DNA from 4 places in the Pseudodesulfovibrio alkaliphilus genome. Region 4 is predicted to be linked to each of the others. Evidence: predicted binding sites of a transcription regulator. Region 4 holds the regulator's gene; each other region holds the start of a gene.
The links. Region 4 encodes sigma-54, which starts transcription at its own class of promoters, with help from an activator protein. Its sites were predicted from a motif close to CTGGCACGGNNNNTGCTT; they were not measured.
Positions count from the first base shown of each region.

Region 1: a site for sigma-54 is predicted at 2,375-2,392, ahead of GKC30_RS05065 (VgrG-related protein). Genes of this name have one in related genera too.
Region 2: a site for sigma-54 is predicted at 2,565-2,582, ahead of nifA (nif-specific transcriptional activator NifA). Genes of this name have one in related genera too.
Region 3: a site for sigma-54 is predicted at 2,908-2,925, ahead of GKC30_RS02615 (Spy/CpxP family protein refolding chaperone). Genes of this name have one in related genera too.

Region 1 covers NZ_WODC01000002.1:272,350-277,987, forward strand. Annotated here, with positions in the region: gene GKC30_RS05050 (tetratricopeptide repeat protein) at 1-389, shown strand, start outside; gene gpmA (2,3-diphosphoglycerate-dependent phosphoglycerate mutase) at 473-1,219, shown strand; gene mutY (A/G-specific adenine glycosylase) at 1,232-2,341, shown strand; gene GKC30_RS05065 (VgrG-related protein) at 2,453-3,469, shown strand; gene GKC30_RS05070 (NFACT RNA binding domain-containing protein) at 3,536-5,050, opposite strand; gene dksA (RNA polymerase-binding protein DksA) at 5,111-5,473, opposite strand.
Region 2 covers NZ_WODC01000006.1:91,584-97,221, reverse strand. Annotated here, with positions in the region: gene pstC (phosphate ABC transporter permease subunit PstC) at 1-1,083, opposite strand, end outside; gene GKC30_RS10160 (PstS family phosphate ABC transporter substrate-binding protein) at 1,217-2,257, opposite strand; gene nifA (nif-specific transcriptional activator NifA) at 2,592-4,163, shown strand; gene GKC30_RS10150 (radical SAM protein) at 4,322-5,593, opposite strand.
Region 3 covers NZ_WODC01000001.1:541,454-547,091, reverse strand. Annotated here, with positions in the region: gene GKC30_RS02625 (sigma-54-dependent transcriptional regulator) at 1-102, opposite strand, end outside; gene GKC30_RS02620 (two-component system sensor histidine kinase NtrB) at 99-2,078, opposite strand; gene GKC30_RS02615 (Spy/CpxP family protein refolding chaperone) at 2,328-2,837, opposite strand; gene GKC30_RS02610 (deoxycytidylate deaminase) at 3,144-3,602, shown strand; gene ribD (bifunctional diaminohydroxyphosphoribosylaminopyrimidine deaminase/5-amino-6-(5-phosphoribosylamino)uracil reductase RibD) at 3,613-4,707, shown strand; gene GKC30_RS02600 (riboflavin synthase) at 4,774-5,439, shown strand; gene GKC30_RS02595 (glycosyltransferase) at 5,609-5,638, shown strand, end outside.
Region 4 covers NZ_WODC01000007.1:92,899-98,536, forward strand. Annotated here, with positions in the region: gene lptC (LPS export ABC transporter periplasmic protein LptC) at 1-600, shown strand, start outside; gene lptA (lipopolysaccharide transport periplasmic protein LptA) at 614-1,486, shown strand; gene lptB (LPS export ABC transporter ATP-binding protein) at 1,487-2,212, shown strand; gene rpoN (RNA polymerase factor sigma-54) at 2,457-3,863, shown strand; gene hpf (ribosome hibernation-promoting factor, HPF/YfiA family) at 3,899-4,438, shown strand; gene GKC30_RS11145 (PTS sugar transporter subunit IIA) at 4,441-4,890, shown strand; gene rapZ (RNase adapter RapZ) at 4,909-5,638, shown strand, end outside.

The DNA of each region.
Region 1 (5,638 bases), on a different contig from region 4:
GCAAGTCCCTCCGGTTCCTCGACGAGATTGAGGAACGCATCGACGCCTTGCAGGGGCGGTTGGTGACGCTGCGCATCATTCGCGACGGCACCCTTTTTGTGCTCATGCTCGGCCGCAACTTCATCTGGTTCGAGCTTGTTGGGCTCGGGCTTGCGCTGGTATCCATTCCCGGACTGCTCTATTTTGCGCGTGATGTGCAGGGAAACTGGATTCTCGATGTCATCCGCAGCCAGCGTTGGGAGTTCACCAAGGGGCTGATCATCATCTTAAGCATCCTATGCCTGGCTTTGGCAGCCATCAAGAGCGCCTTCACTTTCGAGAAGCGCAAGCGGGAGCTATTCGAACAGCTTGACGAGGAGATGCGCCAGAGCGCTCCGCGTCGCTACTGATTCTTCGTCCACCCTCCTTCCATTCGCCGCGATTTGCGGGTAACAATGAAAGCATGCCATGATGTTCAGCAAACGGAGGTGGTATGCACAAACTCGTTTTGGTTCGGCACGGGCAAAGCGAATGGAATCTGGAAAACCGATTCACCGGCTGGACCGATGTGGACCTGACGGCCCAGGGCGTACGAGAGGCTGTTGAGGGCGCCCGTCTGCTGCGTGAGGGTGGTTTTGATTTTGATGTTGCGCATACCTCGTTGTTGCGTCGGGCCATCCGTACCCTGTGGCTGCTTCAGGAGGAGCTTGACCTGATGTGGTTGCCGGTGTTCAAGACTTGGCGGTTGAACGAGCGGCATTACGGGGCGCTTCAGGGGCTGAACAAGGCAGAGACCGCCGCACGGTATGGGGATGAACAGGTCTTTGTCTGGCGACGCAGTTATGACATGCCCCCGCCCCCCCTTGATCTGGACGACGAACGCCATCCTGGCCGGGATCGGCGCTACGCATCGATTTCTTCGGCCCAAGTGCCGCGCTGTGAGAGTCTTGAACAGACCATCGCCCGGACCATGCCCTACTGGTTTGACATCGTGGCTCCGCAGATTCGCGCCGGGCAGCGGGTGATCATCGTGGCCCACGGCAATTCCCTGCGCGGCCTGGTCAAATATCTCGATGCCATGGACGATGAGGCCATCACCAAGCTGAACATCCCCACAGGCCTGCCCCTGGTCTACGAACTGGATGACGGCCTCAAGGCCATCAATCGGTACTACCTTGGTGACCAGGAGGCTGCGGCCAGGGCTGCGGAGGCAGTTGCCAATCAGGCCCGGGGCGGGTAGACCTTGCCCGTCATGGACGGGAAACTTTTCACCACGCATCTGCTCGACTGGTACCGTGTCAACGGTCGCGATCTGCCCTGGCGGCGCGACCCTTCGCCCTATGCCATCTGGATTTCCGAGATCATGGCCCAGCAGACCCAGATGGACCGTGTTGTGAGTTACTTCACGCGCTGGATGGATCGTTTTCCCGATCTCATCACCCTGGCCCGTGCCAAAGAGGAGGATGTGCTGAAATCCTGGGAGGGGCTCGGCTACTACTCCCGAGCCCGCAATATCCAGCGTAGCGCGGCCATCCTGGTTCGCGAGCACGGGGGTGTCTTTCCTTCCGATCCCGCAGTCATCAGGGCGTTGCCAGGGGTTGGTCCCTACACCGCCGGAGCGGTTGCCAGCATCGCCTTTGGTCTGCCCGAACCGGCGGTGGACGCCAATGTGCTGCGCGTCTTCGCCCGTCTGCTCGACCTGGACTCGCCAGTGAGCGAGGCCCCGGTCAGACGGACCGTGGAGCAGGCCGTGCGCTCCCTCATCCCTGCCGGGAATCCTGGCGATTTCAATCAGGCTCTCATGGAACTTGGCGCCTTGGTTTGTTCCCGGCGTCCGGGATGTACACAGTGTCCTGTGGCCTCTCACTGCCTGGCTCGGGCCGCCGGAGTGGCCGAATCGCGGCCTGTGATCAGACCCCGCAGGGATGTCCTGCGCATCGAGATGGCCTCCGGGGTTCTTCTCCACCAGGGCAGGGTGCTTATTCAGAAACGGCGGCCTGATGATGTCTGGCCGGGGTTGTGGGAATTTCCCGGCGGGTGCGTGGAGCAGGGGGAAACCCCGAGGCAGGCTCTTGTGCGCGAGTTCCGCGAGGAGGTGGAGCTTGCAGTGGAACCGCTCGAAAAACTTACTGTGATAACCTACGCCTATACACGATACCGGGTGACCATGCATTGCTACCTGTGCCGGTATGTCGGGCCCCGTGAGCCGCAGCCGGTCTTCAACGAGGCGGTGGCGGGCGGATTTGTATCTCCGGAGCGGCTACATGATTATGCCTTTCCGGCCGGACATAGGCGGCTCATCGAGTTCCTTGAGCAGGACAGCCGCCTGATCAAACCGTTTTCCGCCGATTCTCTCTCCTGATCCTTGTCCTTGCATTCCAGTATCTTGTCCAACAAGGCACACTCCTTGCTTTGGTGGTGGCGGAGACATGGATACTTGCCAAAAATTTGACTTCTGGAGATTGTCATGACCATGAGCCCCACAGCGGAGTATGACACCCTCGCTCGTCTGTTGACCAATGGGCAGACCGACAGGCAGCCGGTAGGCGAAGGCGCGGGACCGAGCGGTCGGCGCGAGGGAGCCATGCAGGCCGCCTTTGAAACGCAGATGCGTATGGCGCGGACCCTTTTTGGGGAGCAGGGAGGCTACGGACAGGACTCCGGCGGCATTGGGATGGATGCTTCCATAGTTAATGACGCCCTGATGTTCGATGCGTTGTCCACCATCAACCGACTCATGCGCGACGAGGCCGGATTTTCTCCACGGAACGGCGCGGTGCTGCGCGAGCCGGCGCAGGAGGGCGGTGCCAGGGTGGATCCAGAAGGTCCGGCTCGTCAGGCATCGGCCACTGCCCAGGTGGGAACCCTCTCGGCCCGTTTCGAGTCCGGTGGGGCCGGAGTGGAGGCCATCGGCTACGACCGGGTGGGAGGCACTTCGTATGGAACCTATCAGATAGCCTCCAAGCCGGGGACCATGGACAGTTTTTTGACCTATCTTGCCGAGCGCGATCCGTCCTGGGCCGGGCGGCTGCGTGAGGCGGGCGAGGCGGATACCGGCTCCACCAAGGGGGCCATGCCCGAGGTCTGGAAGGCCATTGCGGCAGAGGACCCGGAGCGGTTTGGCCGGTTGCAGCACGACTTTATCACCGAGCAAACGTACACGCCCGCCCGGGCCATGATCCTCGACCAGACCGGGCTTGACTTCGATAACGCCCCTTCGGCCTTGCGCGAGGTACTGTGGAGCACGGCCGTGCAGCACGGCCCCACGGGGGCTGCCCGGATATTCGGCAAGGTTATCGATCGGTTCGTGGCTTCTGCGTCGGAGGAAGGGTTCAATGAAAGACTCATTGAAGGCGTCTATGATACCCGCAAGGGGCAGTTCGGCTCGTCCACGGACAGGGTACGCCGAAGCGTGGTCAGCCGTCTCAACGAGGAGAAACAGCTGGCTCTGGGTATGCTCGGCCACACACCGCTTAGCCGCATGGTATAGCCGGGTGGCTCAGCAGGAGGCCCGACAGGCCGAGGGTGATTTCAGGCGCGGGAAACCGCGCCTTATTCATTGTGAAAGGGTTGCATCAATGTCCGGGTCGAGCTCCACGCGCAGGGTGCCCAGCCGTTTATCCACCAGAACCTGGCCGTGAGCCAGGCCTTTGACCTTGCGCACGTCTTTTACCAGGGCGTACATGACCTCGGCCTTGCCGTTACTGCGGCTGTGGCTCTTGATGGCGCAGAGTCGGGCAGCCTCTGTCAGGGTCTGCTCGGGCACTTCCTGCGCTGGATGGTCGCGCTTGAGGATGACATGGGAGCTTGGGCCGTCCGCCAGATGAAACCAATAGTCAAAAGGACTGGCGGCTCGGCCGAGCATCTCGTGGTTGGCGCGTTTGTTCTTGCCGCGCACCAGGGTGAAGCCGTCGCTGGAACGGAAGACTGAGACAGCCAGCCCCCGGTAGCGCTTGGGTGGCGGAGCAGAGGAGGTCGGCAGGGGAATGGCGGATTCGTCGGGCCGGGGGGCTGTGGGCAACTCCCCGCGGTCCAGGCGGTCGAGTTGATCCATCAGTTCGGCGCGGCGTCTGAGGATATGGGGAAATCCCCGCTCGGCCTTGGCTGCGCGCTTGAAATAGAGAACCATGTTGTCCGTTGGCGAGAGATGCGGATTGAGGGGCACCGTGACCGGACCAAGCTCCGGGTGGTTGACGATGACCTCCTCCGTCGTCGGGGCATCCTTGAGGCGGTAAAGTTCGGCCTGGAGCGCTTCAGCCATGGTTTTTTCGTTGGCCAGGGCTCGAAGCCGCGTTTCCTCCTGGCCCAGCCTTCCCAGGTTGCGCATGATCTTCTTGCGCTCCCTTCGCAATTGCAGCTGCTCGGGACGCTCGGCTTCCAACTCAAGTTGGGGGAAGAGAGTTCGTTGACCAAAAGCGTTGGCTGCCTCCAGAGCCGAGGCGAAGCATTGGTCGTTTTTGCCGGAGGCCCAGACAAGGGGTATTCCGCCGGATCCGGGCGGAAGGTGGAAGCTGGGCTCCTCGCCGGATGCCACGGCGAGGTATAGCCGGTGGGCCTCTGCCGGAGGAATGGCCGCCAGCGCCTTGCGCAGGGCAGGCGAAATCTGCGGCGAACGGCGCCAGATGTCGGGATCGTCAAGGGCATCCTCAATGGCGGGCCATTCCGGGAGGGTACCAAAGCCGTTGTCCAGGCGATCGGTCAGGGTCATGCCTTCGCGCAGATCAAACACTAGGTAGTTGCCGCCGGGAGGTTCGTGGCGCGGTGTCAGCGCGAGGGCCAGCCGCAGTGCGGGCCAGTCAGCCGTCCAGCCGATGACCTTGCGGTTGCGCAGCCGTTTGCGGAACCACATGGCCTGAGCGGGGGCATCCTGGGGGTTTTGCGGTTTGATCGGCGAGAGAAAAAGCAGACCGGCCGTTTTGGCCGGTCTGAAAATCAGATGCAGCGGCTCGCCCGCGTTTTGAAATTTCAGCGTCCAGACGTCAGGAGCCGGGGCAAAGACCTTGTCGATGCGCCGTCCTTGGAGCAACTGGCCCAAGTCGGCGGCAAGGAAGCGGAAGAAATTGGCTTCCATCGAATTACCGGAGGACTCACCGGGCGCAGGCGAAATCTCGCGAGCGCCGCCAAGGGTCGGCTAGTCGCCCCGGACGGCTTCGTCCTCTTCCTGTTTGCTTTTGCAATTGATGCAAAGCGTGGTCATGGGCCGGGCTTTGAGGCGCGGGATGGAAATATCCTCCCCGCACTCGACGCAGACGCCGAAGTCGCCATCGTCAATGCGGTTGATGGCTTTCTGTATCTTCTTGATCAGCTTGCGCTCGCGGTCGCGCAGACGCAGGGTGAAGGCCCTGTCCGACTCCGCGGTGGCGCGGTCGGCCGGATCGGCGTAGACTTCGCCCGATTCGGTCATGTCCTCGATGGTTTCCTCGCTCTTGCGCAGGATGTCATCAAGCATACCGCTAAGAACATCTTTGAAGTACTGGAGATCTTTCGCGTCCATACGTCTCCCCTGACTGGGCAACGAGTCGGTTGTGGGGTTCCATTGATCCGAAATCAACGAATTAAAGCGCGTAGGTATACCAAAATCGTCCCAAAAGTAAAGCCCCTCCATTAGTCGAAAAAAATCGGGGTGTTCATGTACTCCATATTTGCGGGAGAAATGGAA
Region 2 (5,638 bases), on a different contig from region 4:
CACGATGCGCACGGTAACAGTGGTCATGCCCTCAAGGGGATTCCAGGTCAGGTTGGCCCGCAGTCCGGCGGCCATGACCACGATCATGGTTTCGCCCACCGCCCGCGACACGGCCAGCAAAAAGGCGGAGATGATACCCGGCAGCGCAGCAGGCAGGACCACGGTCTTGATGGTCTCGGACTGGTACGCGCCCATGGCCAGCGAGCCCTCGCGCAGGGAGTTGGGCACAGAGGTGATCACATCGTCGGACAGGGACGAGACAAAGGGGATGATCATCACCCCCATGACCAGACCCGGCGCCAGCGCGTTGGTGTAGTCCGCCTGCAGGCCGAAATAATCCGCCGCCTCCACCACCAGGGGGCTGACCGTGATGGCCGCGAAGAAGCCATAGACCACGGTGGGGATGCCTGCCAGAATCTCCAGGGCGGGCTTGGCCACCTTGCGAAAGGCCGGAGAGGCGTACTCGGCCGTGCAAATGGCCGCGAACAGCCCGATGGGAATGGCCACCAGCATGGCGATTCCCGTGATCATGAAGGTACCCGCAAAGAGCGGGATGGAGCCGAACATGCCCTCGACGCCGTGGTCGCCGGCCGAAACGCCGTCCGGGCTCCAGTTGGTGCCGGTGATGAAATCCCACAGGCTGACGATCTGGAAAAAGCGCATGGCCTCGAAAACCACCGAGAGGACAATGCCGATGGTGGTCAGGATGGAGACGAGCGAAGCCGCGAACAGCAGCTTGACCACCACATCTTCCACCTTTGCCCGCGCACGCAGGCTCGGCTTGACGGCCATGAGACCGAGATAGAGCCCGCATGCGGCCAGTATCATCACGGTTGCCACAAGCGCCGTGCCCGGCACCTCGGCCATTCCGGTCAACTGAAGCACGGCGGCCAGCACCGAGGCCAGCAGGGCGGGCGACAGGGTGCATATCACCGCGAACCAGCCGTAACTGCCAGGGGTGGATTGAAATTTCTCCCCCTCGAAACGGGTCGAGAAGGTTTTCTTGGTGGCTAGGAAATAGGCCACCACCGCAAGGGGCAGCAGGCCGCACCCGAGGTAGAGAAAAATGGTACCTGTATCCACTATCGCCTCTGCTTGGACCGTCGGGGCAGAGAGCGCCCCCGTGCGGGCCGGTCTGTTTTGATTGCGATGGACTGATCAACGCTCAAAGAGACCGGCCCGGATGCCGGGCCGGTCTCTTTCAGATACGGTTGCGTTACTTCTTCAGGTCTTCCAGGGTCAGGTTCTTGTAGGACAACACATCCTTCTGGACCTTGGCGCGCAGGTCGTCGGCCAGGGGCACGAGACCGATGCGCTTGAGCAGGCCGTTGGTGCCGATCATCTTCTCGCTCATGAACAGCTCGAGGTATTCCTTCATGCCCGGAACCTTATCGAGGTGAGCCTTCTTGATATAGAAGAACAGGGAGCGGGAGATGGGGTATTCGCCGCTGGCGATGGCCTTGGGAGTGGCCTCCACGCCGTTGATCTTGGCACCCTTGATGCGGTCGGTGTTCTCGCCCAGGAAGGAGTAGCCGAAGATGCCGAAGGCGTCCATGTCCTTGGTCAGCTTCTGGACAATAAGGTTGTCGTTTTCACCGGCAGGCACATACGCGCCGTCCTGGCGCACTGCACTGTAGTTTTCGCCCTTCCCCTTGGGGGAAATGGCATCGTAGAGGGCACCGTTGGCCTTGGCAAAGCGACCGATGACCATCTCGGCAAAGGCGTCGCGGGTGCCGGAAGAGGTCGGCGGGCCGTAGAAGACGATCTTGCGTTTGGGCAGGGCCGGATTGATCTGGTCCCAGGTCTTGTAGGGGTTTGTCACCAGCTTGCCGTCAACAGGCACCATCTCCATTGTGGCCAGGGCCAATTCGGCCAGGGTGATGGAGAAATCGGGGTTCGAGATGTTCTGGGCCACGGCGATACCGTCGTAGCCGATGAGCACCTCGGTGATCTCGGTGATGCCGGCGGCCTGGGCGGCCTCCCACTCGGAGGTCTTCATGCGGCGCGAGGCGTTGGTGATGTCCGGGGTGTCCATTCCAGCGCCCTGGATGAAGAGCTTGAACCCGCCGCCCGAGCCGGTGGACTCGACCACAGGGGACTTGAACTGGGTGGTGGCGCCGAACTCCTCGGCCACATAGCTGGAGAACGGAAAAACGGTGCTGGAGCCGACGATCTTGATCTGATCGCGGGCATGGGCCATGCTGGCACCAAAGGTGAGAATGGCGACAGCGACAAGCAGCTTGACGAATTTACGCATCGAGAGGTCTCCTCAAAAGAATGTTTGTAAAAAAAACAGGAATTCCGTGTTTGGCTTGGGAGACACTAGCCCCGCTCTGTTACAACACCATGGGATGGTTGTTACGCTTTGGTGACATGTTACAGCCGCCGGGAGGGCGTTGCTTGGGCAGGCGAGTGTACATTCGCCCTGCCGGATGCCCCGGTTTCTTCAGCTCAAGTTTGCAGATATGTACACTGATGGTTGAAATATGACATTTTTGTCGCCACGCCCCTTGACCAGGAATGAGTAAGTTTTTGATTTTAAAAGAACTTTTTCTTGATCGATTGTGGCATCGACCTTGCTTGGGGCGGGCATGGCTCCCACTGTCCACGGACTCAAACTCTCAGCCCTGCTGGCCATCTGCCAGGTCATCGACAAGGCGCTTCATCTCGAATCCGCCCTGGACGGTGTGCTTGGCATCCTCTCCGAACAACTCAGCATGCAGCGGGCCACGGTCACTCTCTTTGATCCCGAGACCGGACACCTGTCCATCAACGCCTCCTACGGCCTGACGAGAGAAGAGAAACAGCGCGGGGTCTACCGCCTCGACGAGGGCGTCACCGGACGCATCTTCCAGACCGGCGAGCCCTTCTTCGTGCCCGACATCGACAAGGAGCCCCTGTTTCTCGACAAGACCGGGTCGCGCAAGCTTCGCCGGGGCATGATCTCCTTTATCGGAGTTCCCATCGTCCTGCACGGCGAGCCCATCGGCGTCCTCAACGTGGACCGTCTCTTCGAGGATGAAATCGCCTTTGAGGAGGACGTGGATTTTCTCAAGGTGGTGGCCACCCTCATCGCCCAGTTCATCAGCCTCAACGAAAAGATCATGGAGCGCGAGGCGGTGCTCAAGCGCGAGAACACTTCGCTCAAGTACCAGATATCCAAGAGCACCAAGGGCCCGTATATCGTGGGCCAAAGCACGCCCATGATCGAAGTGCAGCGGCAGATCGAAAAGGTCTCGCCCACCAGGGCCACGGTGCTGCTCCTGGGCGAATCCGGCGTGGGCAAGACGCTCATCGCCCGCATCATCCACGAGCTTTCCGACCGCCAGGGTCATCCCTTCATCAAGGTCAACTGCGCCTCCATACCGGCCAATCTTCTGGAATCAGAGCTTTTCGGCCACGAGAAGGGGGCCTTTACCGGAGCCACCAACACCCGGCCCGGCCGATTCGAGGAGGCGGACAAGGGCACCCTCTTCCTCGACGAGATCGGCGAGCTGCCCATGGCGCTCCAGGCCAAGCTGTTGCGGGTCATCCAGGACAAGGAGCTGGAGCGCCTCGGCTCCAACAGGACACGCCACATCGACGTACGCATCCTGACTGCCACCAACCGCGATCTGGGCGAGCTGGTGGAGCACGGCCATTTCCGGCTCGATCTCTTTTACCGGCTCAACGTGTTTCCCATCCGGGTACCCTCGCTGCGCGAGCGAAAGGACGACATCACCGGCCTGCTCAACCATTTTCTGAGCGAGGTGGCCGAAAACTACGGCCGCCACATCCACTTCACGCCCACGGCCCTGGACGCCCTGATCCGCTATGACTGGCCGGGCAACGTGCGCGAGATGCAAAACCTCATAGAGCGGCTGGTGATCATGTCCGACAGCGAGCGCGTCAGCCTCGAGTTTCTCAAGTCCTACCTCGCTCCGGGCCAGACGGCGGTGATTCAGGAAGCGCTCCACCCCAACGGCGAGCCCGGCCACTGCACCTCCCTCAAGGAGGTGGAGCGCAACGAGGTCATGGCCGCACTGGAGCGCAGCGGATGGGTCCAGTACAAGGCGGCCGACGCCCTGGGCCTCTCTGCCCGTCAGATGGGGTACCGGGTCAAGAAATACGGCCTGGAAAGCATGATCGCCGAGGGCCGCGCCAGACTGCGACGCTTCCGCTGACCCTGCGTCAAGCAGAGCAGCCCCGGAACCGGGAAGGGAACGAATCTCCCCAACACACCTCCCCATCCCAATGAGACCCGCCCCGTCGGCCAATGACCGGCGGGGCGGGTCCGCATGAAAATCCACACCCGGCCTGGGCCGGGTTCCCGGAGAAAGCGTCAGCCGCAGCTCGCTCCGGTGCCGGTGCAGCAGCCGCCCGCGATGCCGCCCCGCCGCCCCTTGAGCACCTTCAGATCGCCGGTCTCATAGATGGCCCGCAGCGCGTCCTCAATGAGCCCGGTGACAACGTGCGGGGACACCCCGTGCTCCTCCAGAAGCATCCTCGGCGTCTCGCCCATGGCCGCGGCAAGCACGGCGCGACAGTCGCCAAGCAACGCGGCCAGATCCGCCCAGCGCTGAGGGCCGCACCCGGCTGGCGGGGCCTGGCGCTCCTCGACCAGACGATAGCCGCCCTCGCCTTGCCCCCATATCTGAAAGGCTCCGGCCTCGCCCAGGTGCTGGTTGACCAACATGCCCTCCCGAGAGGCCACGGCCACATACGGCCGGGCCAGAACCTCCTTGAGCGACTTGAGCTTGGCGCACGCCTGGAGTGTGCCGCACAAAGCCCCGGACTGATCGTCCCCGAGCAGCCCCACGGCATCGGCCCGGCACCGCTTGCAGTGGGTCATCTGATTGATGAACCCGCCCGCGGCCCTGCGAAGGGGCAGGACCACCTCGGGTCCGGGCTCGCCAAGACCGGCAAACGGGGTGTCCTGCGCAGGCTTGAGGGGGATCATGTTCTGGATGTCGGCCCCCAGTCCGGCCACCATTCGGGCCACCTCGGGCAGATGGTCCTCATTGACACCAGGGATAATGATGGAATTGATCTTGACCACGATGCCGCGCTCCTTGAGCCCCCTGATGGCGGCCAGCTGGCGCTCAAGGAGCAGCGCCGCGCCACGCTCCCCCCGGTAGACCACGTTGCCGTCCTTGACCCAGGCATAGATCCTGGCTCCCACGACAGGGTCCACGGCCGAGATGGTAATGGTCACATGGGAAACGCCCAGGGCTGCGATGTCGTCCAGGTAGGGCAGGATGCCCATGCCGTTGGTGGACAGACAGAAAAGCAAATGTGGATGGCGCTCGTTGAGCAGGCGCATGGTCTCCATGACCTCGGCCGGATTGGCAAAGGGATCGCCCGGCCCGGCGATACCCGCCACGGTGATCCGCGGCTCCCTGGCAAGCACCTTGTCCATGTACTCAGCGGCCTGAAACGGTTTGAGAACGCCGCTGGTCACGCCGGGGCGCGACTCGTTGACGCAGTCGTACTTGCGGTTGCAGTAGTTGCACTGGATGTTGCACCTGGGAGCCACGGGCAGGTGGACCCGGCCGCAGCTTCCGGCGGTTTCCTTGTTGAAGCAGGGGTGCCTGGTGATGTCCTTGACTGCCATGATGGTGCTCCCGCGTTGGCGATGTCGTAGTGAAGTCTCGAAAAA
Region 3 (5,638 bases), on a different contig from region 4:
AGCGTCAAGCACGGTCCAGCCGTCATCCTCAAGAACGGCCCGGACCATGAGCCGATGACCCGGCTCGTCATCCACCACGAGTACCACGCGATCCTCGATCATGTATCCTCCCGGCGGCCTGCCCCGTCCTGCCCGGACAGGGGGCTGCCATTTCCTTGTGATGTCGTCTCCCGGGTCCGCTCCGGCAGGTCCGGTGCGCCTGGGCCTTCCGGCTGATCCCCCTGCGATGCCTCCCCGTCGGGCGGCGCGTCGGGGAAAAAGAGGCGCACCGTGACGCCCTGCCCCGGCTGCGATTCCATCCCGGCCCGCCCCCGGTGGGCGCGCATGATGTTCTGGACGATGGCCAGACCGAGCCCGGTGCCGGTCTTCTTGCCGGTGACAAAGGGCTTGAATGCGTCGTCGGCTATGCCCGGGTCCATGCCGGGACCGTCGTCCGAGACCAGGACGCACACCCCGCCCTCGACCCGCTCGCTCGTCAGCCGGATATGCCCCGGCTTTCCGCACTCGTCGCAATCGCCGATGGCGTCGAGGCTGTTACTGATGAGATTGAGCAGCACCTGTCGCAGCGCATCCTGATCGGCATAAACCACGGGCTGGACAAAATCGAATTCCGGTTCGACCCGTTTGCTCTTGAAGTCGAAACGCATGAGTTGACGCAGAGATTCGCCCACCGCGTTCAGGTCCGTCTCCTCGGGGTCAAGCCGTCGGGGCCGGGCCAGATAGAGCAGGTCCGTGACCACGCGGTTGAGGCGGTCGGCCTCCTGGACCATGGTGGCGGCGTATTGGTCAAGGGGGGGCTGGCCCTTGAGCTTGGCGGCGAAGAGCTGGGCAAAACCGCGCAGGGAGCTTAAGGGGTTGCGCACTTCATGGGCCACGCCCGCAGCCAGGGAGCCGATGGCCGCCAGCCGTTTGGCCTCGTTCAGGTTCTCCTCCAGGGAGCGGATCTGGGTGCGGTCGCGGATAAGCACCAGCCGCTGGCCCAATTCGGGCGCGGCGTCCTCGTCCACCCCCTGGAAGGGCAGGGAAAGGATCTCCAGGCGTCGTCCCTGGTAGTCGAACTGCTCCCAGTTGTAGGACGCGGATCCGGCCTTGCCGCCCGGCTCGCGGGCAAAGGGAAAGCCGGCCCAGTCCACGCCGAGGATCTCGGGCGCACCGTCCTCGCCGGCCGGGGCCAGCAGCCGCTTGGCAGAATGGTTGGCAGCCATGATCTCGCCGGTTTCGGAGAGGGTGACAAGGCCGTCGGGCATATTGTCGAGCAGTTTGTTCTGGAAGCGCTCCATGCGTACGAGCTTGCGCCCTTCGTCGCGCCGCCGCAGATAGGCGAAGGCCAGGGACCACAGCCCCACAGCGGCCAGGAAGACATAGCCGGTCTGATAGGTGGCCGCCCTGCGGTACTGGCGGAACTGGGCCAGATGCTTCTCGGCGTTGAGTCCCACCAGCAGATAGACCGGGGCCACGTCGATATCGAGAGGACCGTCAAGCCCCGGGTCGCGGCCCATGCCCGGACCCATCATGCCGTGCTCCATCATCCCCGGCCCCGCGCCGCGGGTCCCGCCCCGGCCGGAATCGCGCTGGGGCACCGGCTCGCCCCGGCTCAGAAGAGCCGAGTCGGCCCGGACCCGGATGCCGGAAACGAGCACGGCCCGCTTGTTCATCTCGGCCATGGCGTGGAAGGCCCTGCCGGGCTCCAGGTCGCGGGTAACCATGTCAGGCAGGGAGATGATGGGACTGCCCGACTCCCTGTCCGACGAGGCCAGGGGGATGCCGTCGGCGTCGCACAGGGCTATGAAGACGATGTCGTCCGATTTGGAAAGCTCGGAGAACAGGTCTTCGGCCATGGAGGGGAAGATGGGGGCCACCTGGGGATTGGTGCGCAGGGAGCGGACTATGCGCGAGAGATTGTTGTCCACCCCGCGCAGGATGGAGCCGCCGGTCATGATGATGTGGCCCTCGACGATTTCTCGCTGGTGCGCGATGGATCGCCATGTCAGGTACAGGCTGCCAAGGCCCAGCACGATGAGGGCCAGGACCAGGGCCACCAGCGGGCCTTTCTCTTTACCAGTGGAATTGATTTCCATGAACGCGCCTAGCCCCCTTGGTGTCGCCGCAGGAATATCCCGAACCGGAGCCGGGCAAGGGGAGATGCCCGGTCCGGATCACGGATGTACCATTATTCCGCACCGGACGAAACCGCAAGCCACCCTGCGGGATATCCCCGAAAGGCGACGCCCGCCGCCATGTCCGGCGCACGGAAACGGAGCGGCATTCCCCATGAATGACCGCCCCGCCCGTCCTGTTTTTCCGCAGTGTTCGGAAATACCTGTCCTTTAGGAACGACGCGGCTCGCCGCAAGGCCCGCATCCACCGTCAAAACTGCGTCCGTACACCTTGCCGAAGGCGGGGCAGTCATCAGGGCCAAATCCCTTGCCGAAACCGCGGCCCTTGGGGCCAAAGGGCGCCTCGATGCCGGTCTCCCTGGTCAGTTCGTCGTTCATGGCGGCACGCAGCTCGCCCATCTTCTCGCGCAGGTTGCGCATCTCGGCCACCAGGGAGCCGAGCTTCTTCTCATCGGCCTTGCCGCCGTTGATCATGGCCTGCATGGTGGCGTGCTTGGTCCACAGGGAGTCGCGAAGCTGATCCATCTGCGGGCGGTACTTCTCGAAGATGGCCTCCACGGCCGCCTGCTTCTCCGGGGTGAGTTGGGCGTAGGGATTCTGTCCGGCTGGGCCGGGGCCGCAGTAGCCGCGGCCATGGCCGGGACCGGCAATGGCCCAGCCCGCCAAGGCGAGGACAAGGATCGTCGCCAGGGCGGTGGTGGTAATGTTTCTCTTGGTCATGCGGGTTCCTCCATGTTGCTGTGGGTGTGTTTTTCAGGCAGGCCGAAAGCCGACCTGCCTGGCTCTGCTCAAGCATACCCCATGCCAATGTTTTTCATGTGCAAATCCATGGAGATAGAGCGTACGGCCTGGCGCAAGTCGGTCAAAAGTGCTTTTTTCTGCACAAAAAGTGTTCCCAAATTTGCACAAAATGCCCCGCGCATCAAGTCCTGGGCTCATGCCGGGCACATGCTCATTTCCTTTCGGCATGAGACATGATAGGGGGAGCTTGCCGCGCTTCATCAAGCCGCGAGCCTTGGAGGAACCATGTCCGAGAGACTGCCCTGGCCCGAGTATTTCATGCGTATCGCCCATCTGGTGGCCCAGCGGTCCACCTGCACCCGCCGGGCGGTGGGAGCCATCGCCGTGCGCGGCAAGCGCATCCTGGCCACCGGCTACAACGGGGTGCCCACCAACATCGCTCATTGCGAGGAGGCGGGCTGCCTGCGCGAAAGACTGGGGATTCCCTCGGGCGAGCGCCACGAGCTGTGCCGGGGTCTCCATGCCGAGCAAAACGTCATCATCCAGGCCGCCACCCACCACCTGGACCTGACCGGGTGCAACATATACTGCACCACCAAGCCCTGCATCCTGTGCACCAAGATGCTCATCAACTGCGAAGTGAAGACCATCTATTACGCCCAGAACTACCCCGACGAGCTCTCGGAGCAGATGCTCGACGAGGCCGGAGTGAAGCATGTGTTCATGGAAGGCGACTTCCTCTAGCGCCGCATTCATGGCCCGGGCCGCGGAGCTGGCCCGGCTGGGGCGCGGAACCACGGCCCCCAACCCCTGCGTGGGCGCGGTGCTGGTGCGCGACGAACGCATTGTGGCCGAGGGGTGGCACATGCGCTACGGCGGCCTGCATGCCGAGCGCGAGTGTCTGGTGGATGCCCGCAGCAAGGGGATCGACCCACGCGGGGCCGCCATGTTCGTCACCCTTGAGCCCTGCAACCACCACGGCAAGACGCCGCCCTGCACCCAGGCCCTTATCGACGCGGGCGTGGCCAGGGTCGTGATCGGTACCCGCGATCCCAACCCGGTGGCCGCCGGGGGCGTGGAGCGGCTCGCCGCCGCAGGCCTGGAGATCGAAGTGGGCGTCCTTGAAGAGGTCTGCCGCGACCTCATCGCCGACTTCCTGGTCTGGCAGACCACCCACTCCACGTTCAACATCGTCAAGATGGCCGCCACCCTGGACGGCAAGATCGCCTCGCGCCAGCGCAGACCAGAGCCCGTTTCCTGTCCCGAGTCCTTTGCCCGGGTTCACGAACTGCGCGCCCGGGCAGACGCGGTCATCGTGGGCGGGACCACCTTCCGTGCCGACGACCCGAGCCTGACCTGCCGTGCGCCGGGCTTGGCCGATGACTTCCTCCAGCCCTATGGGGTGGTCGTCACATCGCGCCTGCCCGTCAACCCGGACGACCATGTTCTGACCCGCCAGCGCCCGGAGCGGACCATATTCATGACCACCCGTGAAAGCGCCCGCAGCTCCGAGGCCGACAGGCTGCGCGGCCGGGGCAGTAGCGTCTGGCCCCTGCCCGGATCCGCAGGCGGACTCAACCTCGCGGTGGGCCTGGAGCGCCTGCGCTTCGACCTGGGCTGCCACACCAGCCTGTGGGAGGGGGGCGGACGGCTCGCCATGCAATGCGTCGACCAGGGGCTGGCCGACGAGATCGTTCATTTCGTGGCCCCGCGCATCCTGGGCGACGAATCCGCACCCTCTGCCTATGCGGGCCACGGGGAACGCTCCATGGCAGAGGCCGCCAACTTCCGCATCATCGACACCCGTCGCTCGGGCGATGACATCATGATCACCCTGCGGCCCAGATAGACCGGCGGTTTACTCCGCACCGGACGCCTGCTACAACCACGGACGACAACCAAGCGAGGAGACGCCATGTTTACGGGACTGGTCATGGGCATGGGCCGCGTAGAGGCGGCGGAAGGGCGCGGCGCTGAAACCCGGCTGCGCATCCGCGCCTTGTTTCCCCTTTACGATATTGAGGCGGGCGAATCCATCGCTGTCAACGGCGTCTGCCTGACCGTGGAGACCTTTGGCGACGGCTGGTTCACGGCCTATGCCAGCCGCGAGACCCTGTCCGTCACCAGCCTGGGTGCGCTCAAGGTCGGCTCGCGGGTCAACCTGGAGCGGGCCATGGCCCTGGGCGACCGCCTTGGCGGACACATCGTTTCCGGTCATGTGGATTGTCTGGCCGAGGTGGCCGGAGTGCGCCCGGCAGGGGAATCGCGCATCTTCCGTCTTGCCTTTCCCCCCGCCCACGGCCGCTACGTCATCCCCAAGGGCTCTGTGGCCCTGGACGGCATCAGCCTGACGGTCAATGACTGCGGCCCGGACTGGCTCGAGGTCAACATCATTCCCGAGACGCAAAAGGCCACCACCATTGCCGAGTGGACGCCGGGCAGACGGGTGAACATGGAAACCGACATCATCGGCAAATACGTGGAGCGCATGGTCGGCCCCTGGACCAATGGCCAGCCCGAGGCAACGGAGGGCGGAAAATCCGCCATGACCATGGAATATCTGCGCGAGCACGGATTTTGACCCTGGCCCTGCCAACTCCCTGCCCTCGTTTCCATTTTTTCGCCATTTGCCCCTAAAGCCCGAAGAGCCGCGAGCCGATACGGTAAGGTGAAAGGCCGCCAATCCGGCCACGCGACAATCAGGGCTCCACGGCCCATCAGGCCCGCATGGACGCGGGAAGGGAGCGGAAATGGCCAGGGACGGCGGCATCCTCTTTTCG
Region 4 (5,638 bases):
TTGCTCATCACGATTTTTCTGGTCGGTCTGCTGGCGGGCATTGTCATCAAGGCCGCCTTCTTCACCGAGCAGATCGTTGAGCCAACGACCGTCCAGCCTGTGACGGAAAAATCCCGGACCCAACTGCTTGACGAGGCCGATATTACAGCCGAGGACATTGAGCTGGTGCAAGGCAAAAAAGGGGCAATGACCTGGAAGCTGCTGGCCACCGAGGCCAAATACAACCAGGAACGCAAGCTGGTGGGCGTGACCCGGCCACAGCTCTCCGCCTATTTCGGCGAGGAGCGTCAAGAGGTGTACGTCAAGGCCGACAGGGGAGAGGTGGATCAGCCCAACGACAACCTGACCCTGTTCGACAACGTCACCGGGCGGTTCGGGGTCATGGCCCTCGACGCGGCGCATCTTGATTATGTAGGGGCCATAGACAAGGTGTATCTCAAGGGGGGCGTGACCGTACGCCGCCCGGACATGACGCTCACGGCAGCAGCCGTGGAGATAGACATGGTCAGCCTCGACCTCAAGGCGGCCGGCGGCGTCGAGGCGCTGTTCGCGCCCAAGGGATTTGACACGAGTCCGTTTCAGGACCAGGGCAGGGAGTAAGCATTTGATAAATATGACACGATGGCTCATTGCTGCGGCCTGTCTGCTCGCCTTTATTTCCCCGGCCTTCGGGGCCGATTGGGGCGAGGTGCGCGAGGCTGCAAGCAATCTCAACGTGCGCGAGGCCCGCTCTCCGCGGAGCGAGCATGTGCTCACCCTGACCAAGGGGCAGCGCGTCAGGGTCGATTTTCCCAAGGACGGCTGGTATGCGGTCTTTGACCTCACCGAGGCCGAGCGCGACGAAAGCCGCGCCCTGGGCTATGCCAATGCTAGGTTTTTGAGCCCTGTGGAGGGCAAAGCCTTGGAGGTGATCGCGTCCCCGTCGGCCGGTGCGCCTCTGCCCGGCGCTACGGACACCGCCCAGACAACAGACTCCGGCCCGGCCCGGGGCGAGGGCTCGGTCAAGGCCCCGGCCGCCCCGACCCCGCCTGCCCCCATCCAGGTGGGCGTCGATCCCAGCCGGGTTCCTGTCAAGATCACCTCGGATCGCATGACCTATGACGAAAACAGCAGGACTGTCACCTTTATCGGCAATGTGGTGGCCGTGCACGGAGAGCTGACCCTTTGGGCCAACCGGCTTTCGGCCTTTCTTTCCTCAAGTACCGGCAAACAGTTTTCCGTGGACGGCATTGAGCGCATCGTGGCCGAAGGGACCGTGCGGGCCAAAAAAGGCAGCACCGAGGGCACCTGCGGCAAGCTGACATATTTCGTGGAGGATCAACTGCTTCGCATGGAGGATGATCCCATGCTCCAGGACGGCCCCAACAGCCTGACCGGCGAGGTGATCAACTTCCATGTCCGCGAGAATCGCAGCGAAGTGGTGGGCGGCAAGGGCAAGCGCGTTAAGGCCATCTTCCTGACCCCCGAAAAGATCAAGGTGCAGTAGATGCCGGACGGACTTGTCGCAGCCAACCTCTCCAAACGCTATGGCCAAAAGGAGGTGGTGCACGGTATCAACCTTGAGGTGCACCGTCGCGAGGTGGTCGGCCTGCTCGGTCCCAATGGGGCAGGCAAGACCACCACGTTCTACATGCTGGTGGGCATCGTGAAGCCCAATACAGGCCATGTTTCCCTTGATGGCGAACCACTGACCGACAGGCCCCTGCACGAGCGGGCCCGCATGGGCGTGAGCTATCTGCCCCAGGAGAGTTCCATTTTCAAGAAACTCTCGGTACGCGAGAATCTCCAGATAATCCTCGAGCAAACGGATCTGCCCCCCGCCGCCCAACACAAGAGGGCCAACGAGTTGCTGGAAATGTTCACCATTACCAAGCTGGCGGACCAGGCGGCCATGTTCCTCTCGGGCGGTGAGCGCCGCAGGCTCGAAATAGCCCGAGCCCTGATCATGGATCCCAAGTTCATCCTGCTCGACGAGCCCTTCGCTGGCATCGACCCCATTGCGGTTATCGACATTCAGGAGATCATCTCCGTGCTGAAGAGCATGGACATCGGCATCCTCATATCAGATCATAATGTTCGGGAAACACTTAACATATGTGACAGAGCCTATCTCGTCTACGAGGGCACGGTCATCCTTGAGGGCAGCCCCGAAGAGATCGTGCAAGACAGTCGCGCCCGTCAGATATATCTGGGTGAGGACTTCCGCCTCTAAACGTCTTTTTTCCCCTTGCATCCGTTCTTGGCGATTTACAGCGGGGTGAATCGTTGGTACACTTTTTTCATGCCGATAATCCTATCTGAATAATGCAAGCTTGTCAGATGGTTATCAGGCAGATATTGCTTCCTGCTTTGATGTGTGGCAGGGTTGAAAGCAGGAGTTGAATGGATCGGTGAAAAAAACTGTCGCGAACCCCCGGCGCGGAGCCATGTGGAGCCCGCGCCGAGAGGTCTAGAATATGGGATTGGAACTCAGGCAGCAACTCAAGCTTTCCCAGCAGCTGGTCATGACACCGCAGCTGCAGCAGGCCATCAAGCTCCTGCAGCTCTCCCGCCTGGAACTGCTCGAAACCGTTCAGCAGGAGCTCATGGAGAATCCCTTTCTCGATGAAGCCGAGGTGGAAACCGAGATTCGCGAGCCCGAGAAACTGACCGAATCCCAGGCCGAGGAGGAGCTTGTCCGTACTGCGGATTGGGAAAACTACCTCGGTGAGTTTTCGAGCACTTCCAAGCAATCCACGGCCCGCGATCTGGAGGTTCCCGAAGAAGGGCTGTCCTTCGAGGCCCGGCTGGCCTCAAAACCATCGCTGGAAGGTCACATCGGCTGGCAGATGCGGCTTTCCGACTTCACCGAACGTGAGTTGTCCATCGGCGAGGTGATTGTCGGCAACCTTGACCACAATGGGTATCTCCAGGCGTCAGCAGAAGAGATGGCGGCCATGGCCGAGGTCGCGCCCGAGGAAGTGGAGTCCGTCGTCCTTCGGGTTCAGCGGCTCGACCCGGTGGGCATCGCTGCGAGAACCCCGCAGGAATGTCTGCTGGTCCAGATGGAAGTGCTCGGCTTCGACGACCCCATCCTGGTTTCCCTGGTCCGCGATCATCTGGAAGACCTTGAAAAGAACCGTTTCAAGCCTCTGGCCCGCAAGTTCAAGATTTCCATGGACGATCTCAAGTCGTACATTGAGCTTTTGCAAACCCTCGACCCGATGCCCGGGTCGCATTTCTCCAGCACCGAGCCGCATTATGTCAGCCCCGATGTCTTCGTTTACAAATACGGGGACGACTTCGTCATCATTCTCAACGAGGACGGACTGCCCAGGCTGCAGATGAACTCCTATTACATGGAAACCATGCAGGGTGCCAGAAACAAGGAGAAGGACTACTTTCAGGAGAAAATGCGCTCGGCCGCCTGGCTGATGAAAAGCCTGTACCAGCGGCAGAGAACATTGTACAAGGTAGTGGAGAGCATTGTCCGCTTTCAGCGTGAATTCTTTGAGGAAGGTGTGACAAAACTCAAACCTCTGATCCTCAAGGAGGTGGCAGAAGATATCGAGATGCACGAGTCCACTGTCAGCCGCATCACCACCAGCAAGTATGTGTCCACCCCACACGGCATCTTCGAGTTGAAGTTCTTCTTCAACAGTGCGCTGGACCTCAACGACGGCTCCCAGGTGGGCTCGGAAAGTGTCAAGGCGCTCATCAAGCAGATGATCGCCGCGGAGGACCAGAAAAAGCCCCTGAGCGATGAGCGTATCGGCGAGATTCTCCAGGAAAAACTGGAGGTGAACATCGCCAGGCGCACGGTTGCAAAATACCGTTCCGCCATGGGCATTGCCTCGTCCTCCAAGAGAAAGCAGTATTTCTAAGGCAGGCTTTCCACACATTCAACCAGGAGGAATGTATGAACATAAGCTTCACTTTCAAGAACTTTGAGCCGTCTGATCATCTCAAGGGATATGCGCAGAAGCGCTTTGAAAAGGTGGGCAAGTATGTTTCCGACGCGGAGGCCGACCTCCAGGTCAACCTGCTGGTGGACAAGTTTCGTCACAAGGCTGATATAATCCTCAATGCCGACGGTATCCACATCTCGGCCTATGAAGATTCCGAAGACATGTACTCGACCATCGACATGGTCCTCGACAAGCTGGAGGCACAGCTGCGACGCATGCGCGAGAAGATGAAGGATCGCAGCAGGCAGGCCCGTGGCAACAAGGTCCAGATGAACTTCATTTCCTATGAAGGCAAGGCGGGAAAACCCGGCCCGACCATTGTGGGAACCGACACATACGAACCCAAGCCCATGTCCGTTGACGAGGCAGCCCTGCAGTTGGACTCCCTCGACAACGAGTTCCTCGTCTTCCGCAATGCGGAGACCGAGGGCGTCAATGTCATCTACAAGCGCAAGAACGGCGACTTCGGTCTGATCGATCCTGGAAATTAAGCATGAAACTCGGTGATTACCTGGACAAGGATCTTGTCCTGTACGATCTCGTCTCCGGCTCCAAGCCGGAGGTACTCGCGGAACTCCTCACCCCGGTGGGGGAGAAATATCCTGAAATGGACACGGACCATGCGGTCCGTGTCCTTCTTGATCGCGAAAACCTGGGCACCACGGGCATAGGCGACGGCATTGCCATCCCCCACGGCAAGCTCGAAGACTTGGAACAGGTCATTGTAGTGGTTGGCAGGAGCGTTTCCGGCGTCGAGTTCACGGCGCTGGACCACAAACCATGCACCATCTTCTTTCTCGTACTCGCCCCGGAAAAAGTGGCCGGCATGCATTTGCGTATCCTCGCCCAGGTTTCACGCGTCCTCAAGGACGAGGCTTTCCGTCGCGAATTCATTGGGGCCGAGGACTTCGAGGCGCTTTGGAAGCTCCTCGAAGAGGTTTAGACCGCCCGGAGTCATGCCGTGACACCTGCCAATACCTTTCCCGTGGTCGTGGTGACCGGCATCTCGGGCTCGGGCAAGAGCACCGCACTTAAGGTTTTCGAGGATCTCGGTTTTTTTTGCATCGACGGCTTGCCGTCAGGCATGTCGGCCAAGATAGCAGGCCTGATCCTCAAACAAGACACGAAGTATCGCGGTTTGGCCCTGGGCATGGATATGCGCCAGCCGGAATTCCTGGAAGGATGGGACATCGCCTTTGAGGAGATGGCCGCCATGGGCATCTCGCCTCAGGTACTCTTTCTCGAAGCGAGGCTGGGCGAGCTGATGCGGCGCTACGCCACCACCCGCAGACCCCACCCCCTGGAGAGCCAGTCGCTGGGATTGGAACAGGCCCTGGAACAGGAGAAGACGCTGCTCGACCCCATTCGCGCCAGCGCTGATCTGGTGCTCGACACCTCGGACTACTCGGTCCACGATCTGCGCCGCGTGATCCAGACAAAGTGGTCGGCCATCGAGGAATTGGGCCGGGGGATGCGGGTACACATCATCACCTTCGGCTTCAAGTACGGAGTTCCGAGCGAAGCGGATTTCGTCTTTGACCTGCGTTTTCTGCCAAACCCCTATTTCGACGAAGCGCTTCGACCGCTTTCGGGTCTGGACAAGACCATCTCCGACTTTGTACTGGGCAGTCAGGTGGGAGTGGAGTTTAATGACAGATTTCTGGAATTTCTGACATATATCCTGCCGCTGT